3 regions of the Nocardioides sp. J9 genome follow, and region 3 is predicted to be linked to each of the others. Evidence: predicted binding sites of a transcription regulator. Region 3 holds the regulator's gene; each other region holds the start of a gene.

Region 1 (3,269 bases), on a different contig from region 3:
GGCGGCGGGACTGGGTGCCCTATGGTCATTAGGATACTCGCAAGATTCGACGCCATTTCTCGTCATGGCAACGGTCCTATCGTTGCCGACGTGGCTCTTCTATTACCCCATCGCGTTTATGGTGGAGTTCATAATCCCCGGCGACGGTACGAGTTCGGCGTCAATTGAATCGGTTGTGGCATTCGGAGCAATTTGCATATCCCAAGGAATGATATTCGAGGCACTTCGCGTGGCGTTGTCGGCGGTCCTACGCAACCAGCGCCTTCGTCAAAGAACGTAATGAGCACGCCGCGCGGCCCAAGGGCCTGCATGCGAACTCACCGCAGTCCACGCGCCTCCTGGCGGCCGTGACGCGGTTGGAACGGAACGGGCACGCTGCTCGCACGAACTGGCTTGCACCAAACGGCCACCGATCGCGGACCGCTGGAACTGCCGGTCTTCCCCGCCTGCGCCCCGCCCGGTTGTCGCAACCTCGGCGACATGGAGGTCGAGGCGCGCCGAACAGCGGCACAGCTGGGTGCCGTCTGACCCTGCGGCGACGGCGGCTGGGGATCCGTGCGGGTTCCCCCGTCCCGGTATCGCTCGCCCTGGCCGCGTCGCGATTGTCAGCCCGGATCGGCTTGAACAGCACCTGTGGTTGTTGGGACGTCGGTGGAATGTCGACATGACGTCGAGGGTGCGCGCCGGCCGCCCATCCGGGCGGCCCGGTCGCCGGTCACAGAGGCCGTCGACAACGCCAACGGCCTGCGGCCGCGGACTGACCTGAACCCAAGCGCGAGGTCTTTGCTCCCAACGCTGCCGATCATGAGCGCCGCTCGTCACCGGTCAAGGGCAAGGCATGTCGACTGCGTCGACCCTTGACCGCCTCCGAGCGCCGATCGGGCAGCAGTTGTTGGGAGCAAGCCGATCCGAGGTCACACCGAGTAACGGGCCTTGGAGATCCGCAGCCGAGGAGCAGCACATGCCGATCAGCGTCAAGGAACGAGGCCGGGCCGTTGCACGCGCACAGCAGGCGCTGCGCCACCTCGAGCAACACACCGCCACCACCGTCCCCCAGCTGGGGGCGGCCCGCGACCGGCTCAACCTCACTCGGAACTGCCGAGACCCGAAGCCCGCCCTGGATGCCGTCTACGCGCTCGAGGCCTTGGTCGTCGAGGTGTACGGCGGCCTCCCCAACAGCGCTTAGCGACAACGAGTAACCACCCGCACCAGCCAACCGTCATCAACCACCTTCGGGGAACGCCACCGCAACGGCTGGGACAGCGCCGAAGGGTGAAGGGTCACGCCAAACCCAGGGCCGGACGTGCGCGGGTCGCCGTCATTTTGGTACTTCTCGGCCCCCATTGCTTTCAGCCGCTTCGCGAGGGTGAGGGCATAGCAGTTGTCGCAGCCTGCGGCGACTCGGTCGCAGCCGGTAACCGGGTTCCAAGTCATCTCAGTCCACTCGATCGCGCTGTTCGTCGCCATCGCCAGCACCTCCCCATGTGTTCGAACATGTGTTCGAATACTTGTTCGAATGTACCCCCGCGGTGTCACTCTGTCACGATTTCCATCAGGCGCCCGCAACCCGCCGGCCGGGTCGTGTCGGATGGCGGTCTACATCCGTGGCGTGCAACAGCCGTGGCGCCACCTCCCACGCGGTAGATCCGCCCCGACAGCGGCATGAGCGTGCGTTTCACAACGTCGGGTCGCTGCCGATCCCGTAGTGGCTGTTGAGGTCAAGCACGTAGTGCCCGTGCACGTCGTTCGACCGCCCGTTCACCACGATGACAAGAAAGACGTTTGGCACGTCTGCGCTGAAGAGGATGTGTTGCCAGGCGCCGCCGTCGATGGCCCAGGCGTTGGCGACCACGCGATCCGAGAAGTCGAAGCTTTGGAAGTCAAGCTCATCGATGGTCCGGATGTATCGGCCTAGATCAGCTGGCACGACGTCGTCTGGTGCGAGTGCTTCCCTCGTCTGGCCCATGGTTGCGAGGTAGTCGTTCTAGCTCAGCAGCGGCACGTTGCCGAGTGTGTCAGACGGCCGGCACGGCGTCCCCAACAACGCGCGACCGCCGGAGCAGCAGCGCGGCCGGGCCCTTAGGAGAGTGCGACGCGCGCTGGGTCAATCTGGTCGGCGGACCAAACATTCTCCGCAGAGTCGACGATCCACACCGGGGAGGCGAGCCCTTCGGCTAAGAGCGTGCCGACCTCGGCGACCCACTCGGGAGACCGACTCTCGAAGATCAAGAGTGAGGACGTTCGCGGGTCCGGCATCGCGTCCGTTGCAACGTCCCGGTCATCCCATTCCGCCGGGTCATTCTCGACGGGATAGATATTCGTCAGGGGTGCCATCGAGCCGTCGCAGTGCACCGTATCGCCACCGTCGACAAAGCGTGGGTCGGTCCGCAGGAGCGCACGCACGTTGTCGAACAGGTCCGGATCGCTGCTGAGGACAATGACGCTCCGAGGCACTTAAACAGGCTAGCGGGATGGACGCGCAGGCGTGCGACCCAGCGAACCGCGGCATGGTCGGGCGCTCCGTCCCGACAGCGGCCATGAGAGCGCGGTCAATAATCAGACTTGAGGTTCGTCGAGCCACGCGTGGAATTTCGAGTGCTCTGCCGAGCCGTAAGCGTGGAGCTCGCCGGTGGCGCGGTCGATCACTAGTGGGCAAGTGCCAACCACCGAGTCCGAGATGCTTCTAGTCTCGAGCCACCGTTTCGTCGCGAAATGCACAATCCAAGCGCGGCTGTGAGTCTCGATGCTGGTGACGACATATCCGTCTCTTGGATCGTGCGACGTCGCCTGAGGGTTGACGAGCCTGTTTGGCGTGAGAGTGCTGTTCCAACGCGCGAGTTCAGCCTCTGCAATGCGCTTGGCGTCGTTGGCGTCCACCATCGGAGCATAGATTGAACGCTGGGTCGTGCCCCGACATCGGCACGGCCGCGCGCCGGTCGAGGCAGGTGAGTGCGTTGCTAGAGCGGGCTGGCCCCGGATCACTCTTCATCGCAGCCGGGCACGCTCTCAAGCCGTGTTCGCTCGGCGGCATGGCGTTGCCAGTACTCAGCGGAGACTCGGGCGACCTGCTCGCGCAGAGCTCCTGGAGCCATGTCGCCCGACGCGCAGGGGTCAAGCTCCAGCCGTTCGAGTGCGATCGGCACCAACCACTGCAAGCCCTCGCCTTGGCCCAGCAGAAGTCGAAGATCCTCATCTGACAGATCGGAGACAGGCTTATGGCGCAAGGCGTGAACCTTCTTGATCAGAGGAGTTGCGCCGTCAGGCGCGTC
Region 2 (3,269 bases), on a different contig from region 3:
CGGTCTGACCGGAGATTGTCTCGACCACGCGCAGGTCCGGGTCCCACCAGCGCAGCCGGTCCGCGACCAGCTCGCGCACCGGTGACGCGTCGTGCAGCACCTCGATCGCGTCGGCCAGCCGGCGCCGGGGCACCCGGCGGGCGAGGGTGACGTGTGGCGTCCACACCGGGTGCCGCACGCCGGGCACCAGGGCACGCAGGGATGCCACCGCGTCGGCCACGGCCGCGTCGGGCTCGACGAGGTGGGCGAGCGTGACCCGCGGACCGTCCCCGAGCACCAGCAGGCCGCGCACGCTGAGCACGGTGGGCAGCAACGGTCCGAGGAGGTCGACGGCCGGACCGACGACGCCCGGGTCGATCGGCATCGCGGCGACGAGGGTCAGGTGCGGGGCGTTGGTCATCGACCGGTGGTCGGCCTGGGACGGCAGCCCTGCGTGCCGCAGGGCCTCCCACTGCGCCTCGACCGCGTGCGCGGAGGCCTCGTCGAAGCTCAGCTCCAGGGCGTGGTCAGGCACCGGTCCAGCCTAGGCAGTCGCGAGCCGTCGGTGTGGCGGGTTGTCGAGGCCGTCGACGTGGACCCCGACCTTCGGCCCGTCCCAGACGAGCATGGCCAGACCGGCGGCCTTGCCGCACGCGGTCCGCGACTTCAGCTTCGCCAGGTTCACCACCCGGACCTGGAAGGGCCGCCCGCGCCGCGCGGAGTCGTGGACCCAGACCTTCTTGCCGAAGCTCCGCAGCGCCCGCGGCGACAGGATGCAGTGCGAGCGACCACCCGTCGCGTAGAACGCCGCCCCGGACCGGAGCCAGTGCAGGCCGTCGCGCGGCCGGCTCGGCAGGCAGCCCGGTGCGCGGAGTGGCGCCGCGGCCGTGGAGAGCCGGTTTGTGATGGTGGTCGGGTGAGCCTCTTCCGCACCCCGCAGGTCGTCCTGTTCACCCCGGACCCCGAGCGGGCAGCCGCGTTCTACCGCGGCCTCGGGTTCGAGGAGGTGTTCCGCACACCTGCGGAGGGACCGCCGATCCACGTCGACCTCGTCCTCGACGGCTACCGCCTCGGCCTCGCCAGCGAGGCCTCGACCCGCGACGACCACGGCCTTGCCCCCGTCGCCTCCGGCCAACGGGCAGCCGTCGTGCTCTGGACGGATGACACCCGCGCGGCGTACGCACGCCTGCAGGAGCTCGGCGCCCGTCCGGTCAAGGAGCCGAGCGAGTGGCTGGGCCGCCTGCTCATCGCGTGGGTCGAGGACCCGGACGGGCACCTGGTGCAGGTCGCCCAGGCTGTCGAGTGAACCTCGGTCCGCGCGCCTCGGGGCGGGTCACGACCGGCGCTGGAGGGTCCGTCCGAGGTTTGCCACAGCGGCGAGGACCAGCATGGCTGCGAGACCGCGGTAGAGGTGAGCCCAGCGCTCTGCACTCGCCTCGTCGAGCTCGGTGAGGAGCTCGAGGGTCGCGTTGCCGCCGGCGACGACGGCGTTGCCGGTGTCCGCCGCAGCGTTCTGGATGCCGGTGTAGGCGTCGCCGCCGTAGAAGCCGTAGTCGATCTCCTGGCTGAGGAGGTCGGCGTCCGGGGAGCCCGACGGCGAGGGTGCGGCCGCGATCAGCACCACGGCACTCACCAGCGACGCCACGAGCACGAGGACGGCGACGGCCACTGCTGACGTGTGGGAGGGGGAAGCCGTGCCGCGAACCGGGGTGCCGGCGGCGGACGGACTGGACGAGTCGAGATGCATGGCGGTCCTTCGATGGTGGGACTGGCCCGAGGGTCCGCACGGTCTCTCAGGGATCCGACAGAACGTGTTTTGGGCATTGATCATCGAACACATGTTCGATAGGATGGAGCATGGCACTCGGGCCCACCGTCTCCGCAGCACAGGTCGCCGACCTGCGGTCGGCGCTGGCTGCCGGCGAGCTGCCCGATGAGCCGGGCGAGCTGATCGGCCTCGTGGCCGAGCTCGAGGCGCTGAAGTCGACCATCTGCGCGCGCCAGGCAGACGCGGCCGTGGCGTACGACGCGGCCCGGCGCGAGGACGAGGAGCTCGGGGGCGTTCCGGCTGCCCACCGCGGACGCGGGGTCGCCGCCGAGCTCGCCCTCGCCCGCCGCGAGTCGGTGCATCGTGGCCAGGCGCTGCTCGCGTTCGCGAAGGTGGGCCGCACCGAGATGCCGCACCTGCTGGAGCGGCTCGCCGACGGCACGCTCAGCGAGTTCCGCGCGATGCTCGCCCTGCGCGAGACCGCCTGCCTGTCGGCCGACCACCGGGCACTGGTCGACGAAGAACTGTTCGCCGACCCGGACGCCCTCGACGGCATCGGCACCCGCGCCCTGGTCGCGCGGGTGCGGACCATCGCCTACGAGCTCGACCCGGCCTCGATCGCCGAGCGCGCTAGCAACGCGGTGAGGGACCGCCACGTGTCCATCCGCCCCGCGCCCGACACGATGGTCCGCCTCACCGCGCTCCTGCCGGTCGCCCAGGGCGTGGCACTGCACGCCCAGCTCACCCGGGACGCCGCGACGATGACCGCCACCGGAGACGAGCGCCGCAAGGGCCAGCTAATGGCCGACCTGCTCGTCGCCCGCACCACCGGGGTGCCGGTCGGCGACGGACCGCAGCCGCCCGCGGTCCCGGTCGGCGTGACCCTCACGCTCCCTGCCACGACCCTCGCGGGCGGGCACGCGCCCGGCCTCGTCGACGCCGAGCCGGTGCCGGCCGAGATGGCGCGGTTGCTCGTCGCGGCCTCTCTCGACGCGGGCCTCGACACGTGGTTCCGCCAGCTCTACCCCGACCACACCGGGCGCCTCGTCGCGATGGCCAGCAAGCAACGCATCTTCCCCGCCGGCCTGGCCGACTTCCTCTCGGTCCGCGACCAGGGAATCTGCCGTACCCCGTGGTGCGGCGCCCCGATCCGGCACCTCGACCACGTCGAGCCGTACGCCGACGGCGGACCCACCACCGCCGACAACGGCCAGGGCACCTGCGCGGCCTGCAACCACGCCAAGCAGGCCCCCGGCTGGCGCCAGCACGTGGAGCCCGACGGGACCGTCGAGACCGTCACCCCGTCCGGCCACCGCTACCGATCCCGCGCGCCCGCGCCACCCGGCTGGCGCACCCCGCTCTTCGTGAAGACCGGCCACGGTCGCTACACCCTCGTCGCCTGACAGCCCCCTTTGGTGGGTGGTTCTCGCAAACGCTCACGCACGCCCGCGAAAGGTGACATCGTCCCCGGACTCCCAGCCGTTGGGTGACACTCGTGGACAGGACCCGACGCATGTCTGAT
Region 3 (3,269 bases):
CCCTTGGCACCGACCCCACCGTCGTGGGCGAGGCGACGCCAGATCTCGCGGACGATGATCGGCATCCCGCCGGCCGAGCTCGGGTAGCGCTCGCCCAGGAACTGGAAGAAGATCCACGAGCCGTACTGGCTGGGCTGGCTGGGGGGGGGGGGGGGCCGGGGGGGGCGGGGGCCGCGGGGGGGGGGCGGCGCCAGGGGGCCGTAGGGCAGGTAGTTGCGGTTGTCGTTGATCCCGTCGAAGACCTGGTCCTCGATCCAGGTGGCGGTGGCCTCCATCAGCCAGGCGTCCTCGTTGAGGTCGTAGGCGAACTGGACCGCGTGGAACCACTCGTGCGCCGCCGTGGCCCGCAGCGCGGACCGCGGGGCGATCCCGAACTCGGCGTAGTCGTTGTCCAGCACGCAGTACGCCGGGGCCGGCACGTGCTCGGTGACCGAGTGGTCGTCGGTGGTGCAGTAGCCGTAGGCGCCGAGGTCGCCCAGCTCGCCCAGGTAGATGTCCGGGCGCGCGTCACCACCCTTCGTGCCGTCGCTCAGCACGTCGCGGTAGCCGGCCTTGCGGTAGGTCTGCGCGACCCGCGTCAGGGTGGACAGCACGAACTCGACGTAGTCAGGGGCGCCGCCGGCCTTGCCGGGATAGCGCCCACCCGGACCGTCGTTCTCGCCGGGCACACCGTGCCGGGCGCTCGTCTTCCGGTTCACCCAGTGCACGCACAGCATGCTGTTGCAGGTGCGCTTGACGCCCTCGCGCCCGCCGTAGCAGACGAGGTCGCCCTCGTCCCGGTCGTTGCACACGACCAGGCTGTCGTCGGGACGCGCCAGCAAGCGGCCCGCGGCCTCCCGCTTCGACTTCGGCAGGTCCGAGCGTGCGGCGGCGAGGTCGCGCAGGGCCAGCGTCAGGTCCTTGCCGCCGGCACGCAGGCCCTCGGTCGCCGGCTCGTCGCCGGTGTGGTCTGCGTCGTGGGTGCCGTCAGTGGCGTCGGGGTCACCAGCGTCGCCCGTGCCGGCGTCACCGGAGTCGGCGGCGGCCGCACCGGACTCGATGATCTCCTCGACCGCGGCCAGGGCTGCCTCGGCCGTCTCCTCGGCCGTCACGGGGGCGGGGTCGGTCGCCGGGTCGTCAGCTCCAGCCGGTGCGGCGAGCAGGGGCACGGCCAGGAGAGCAGCCAGCACGGCGGCCCACGGTGCACGTCGAGGGGTCACGGGGGAAGGCCTCACGGGGGGACGTCAGGGGACCCACCGACCCTACGTGAGAAGTGGCGTCAGACACGCCTCAGCACGGCCGTCACCTTGCCGAGGATCGTGGCGTTCGTGCCGTCGATCGGCTCGAAGGCGGGGTTGTGCGGGAGCAGCCAGACCTTGCCGTCCTTGCGCTGGAAGGTCTTCACGGTGGCCTCGCCGTCGATCATCGCTGCGACGATCTCGCCGTTCTCGGCGGTCGGCTGCTGGCGGATCACCACGTAGTCGCCGTCGCAGATGGCAGCCTCGATCATCGACTCGCCGCTGACCTCGAGCAGGAAGAGCTGGCCGTCGCCGACGAGCTGGCGGGGGAGCGGGAAGACGTCCTCGACGCGCTCCTCGGCCAGGATCGGGCCGCCGGCGGCGATCCGGCCGACGACCGGCACGTTGGCCGGGACCGGGGCGGCGTCGCCGATCCCGGTCTCGTCGTACGACGTCTCCTCGGCCGAGCCCATCGCCTTGCGGGCCGCCATCACCTCGGGCAGGAACACCTCGAGGGCGCGGGGCCGGTTCGGGTCGCGCTTGAGGTAGCCCTTCTCCTCGAGCACCCGCAGCTGGTGGGCGACGCTGGAGGTGCTGGTGAGGCCGACCGCCTGGCCGATCTCGCGCATGCTCGGCGGGTAGCCGCGCTTCTCGATGCTGTCCTTGATGTGGGCCAGCACGCGCTGCTGGCGCGGCGTCAGCCCGGTCGCGTCCGGGGGACCGTCCGGCAGCTCGGTGACGCCGCGGCCTGCCTTGCGCTCCGCCATGGGGGTGCCTCCCGTTCGCTGTGGCGGCCGGTCGTCCCACCGGCCTGGTGTGACGACGCTAACCGATCCCGCCGCGCTGTTTCAAACACCTGTTCGAAGGGCGTGTCGCGGCCCACGGCCCACTTCTGCGGCGTGGCAGTGGCTGCGACACGGTCGAACAGGATTTCGAACAGGTGCTGGATTTGTTCGAACGTGTGATCTAACCTCGTACACATGTTCGATCGAACGCATGGTCGAACAGCCTTCCGTCGGACCCCGTCCGCAGACTCCTCCCCGGAGTCCCGGACTCGGCCCGCTCCCTTCCCCGGAGGTCACCAGACATGAGCACGATCAGCATCGCCCCGCACCGCGTCAGCACCGCCCGCGTCGCTCCCGCCGCCCGCCGCGGCGCGCAGCCACGGGCCGCCGCGCCACGGGGCCAGGTCCGGCTGACCCGCCGCGGCCGCGTCGTCGTGTTCGTCCTGGCCTTCCTCGTCGTCGCGGCGCTGSCCGTCGCGGTGGCCGCCGGGTCGGCGGCGACCCGCGAGGACGGCGGCGCCCCGGCCGTCCAGGTCGTCACCGTCGCGCCCGGCGAGACCCTGTGGGACATCGCCTCCGGCGTCGCGGCCGCGACCGGCGGCGACGTGCGCGGCGCGATGGCCGACATCCAGGACCTCAACACCCTCGAGGGCAGCATGGTCTACGCCGGCCAGCAGCTGCGCATCCCGGCCGCGCAGTAGCGCGCCCACCGACTCTCCGCTGCCTCGACCCCAGCGGAGCAGGGGAAAAGACGAAGGGTGGCAGGCAAGCGGCTCAGCGAGCCGCGCGCTTGCCGCCCTTCGGCGCGTTCGGGTCGCGCTTCGGCCGCGGCTCGGGGGCCGAGGTGAGGCCGAGGGCCCGGGACAGGCGCACCGCCAGCATGAAGGCGAGGAAGAGGCAGAGCATGCCGCCGAGCGAGGCGACCGCGAGGAAGAACCAGGCGCTGCCGTCGCCGTCGTGCCGGGCGTCGGCACCGAAGTCGATGGCCGCCAGGACGAGGTACCCCCACGCCACGAGGGCGAAGGTGATGCCGACCGCGAGGAGCAGGAGGTCGGCCCGAAAGCGCGGTCGCGCCTTGCTCCCTGCGCGGCTGCCCGCGCGCTTCCCACCTGCCACGGTCGTCATTGTTGCCGATCACCCAACCTGGTGGGTGCCCGCCCCGCGATCGGCCTCAGCGGCCCGTGACGGAGTACTGCACGAAGGTCTTGCCGTCCGCCTCGGTGAGCGTCCCGACGATGACCTCCCACGCGTCGTTCTCGTAGCTGGA

Evidence for each region. The regulator LexA, encoded in region 3, represses DNA repair genes until DNA is damaged. The targets are predictions, from matches to a motif close to TCGAACANNTGTTCGA.
Region 1: a site for LexA is predicted at 1,489-1,504, ahead of L615_RS01300 (DUF5131 family protein). Genes of this name have one in related genera too.
Region 2: a site for LexA is predicted at 1,810-1,825, ahead of L615_RS18880 (HNH endonuclease signature motif containing protein). Genes of this name have one in related genera too.

What each region holds. Positions count from the first base shown of each region.
Region 1 is NZ_VLJQ01000002.1:91,997-95,265, forward strand. It holds gene L615_RS01295 (hypothetical protein) at 962-1,186, shown strand; gene L615_RS01300 (DUF5131 family protein) at 1,183-1,467, opposite strand; gene L615_RS01305 (hypothetical protein) at 1,676-1,966, opposite strand; gene L615_RS01310 (hypothetical protein) at 2,080-2,454, opposite strand; gene L615_RS01315 (YrhB domain-containing protein) at 2,557-2,877, opposite strand; gene L615_RS01320 (contact-dependent growth inhibition system immunity protein) at 2,979-3,269, opposite strand, start outside.
Region 2 is NZ_VLJQ01000110.1:36,905-40,173, reverse strand. It holds gene L615_RS18895 (2'-5' RNA ligase family protein) at 1-514, opposite strand, end outside; gene L615_RS23520 (hypothetical protein) at 524-664, opposite strand; gene L615_RS18890 (glyoxalase/bleomycin resistance/extradiol dioxygenase family protein) at 896-1,285, shown strand; gene L615_RS18885 (hypothetical protein) at 1,313-1,648, opposite strand; gene L615_RS18880 (HNH endonuclease signature motif containing protein) at 1,837-3,150, shown strand; gene L615_RS18875 (hypothetical protein) at 3,261-3,269, shown strand, end outside.
Region 3 is NZ_VLJQ01000113.1:4,059-7,327, reverse strand. It holds gene L615_RS19465 (MXAN_6640 family putative metalloprotease) at 1-1,199, opposite strand, end outside; gene lexA (transcriptional repressor LexA) at 1,259-1,984, opposite strand; gene L615_RS19455 (LysM peptidoglycan-binding domain-containing protein) at 2,305-2,703, shown strand; gene L615_RS19450 (hypothetical protein) at 2,777-3,118, opposite strand; gene L615_RS19445 (hypothetical protein) at 3,174-3,269, opposite strand, start outside.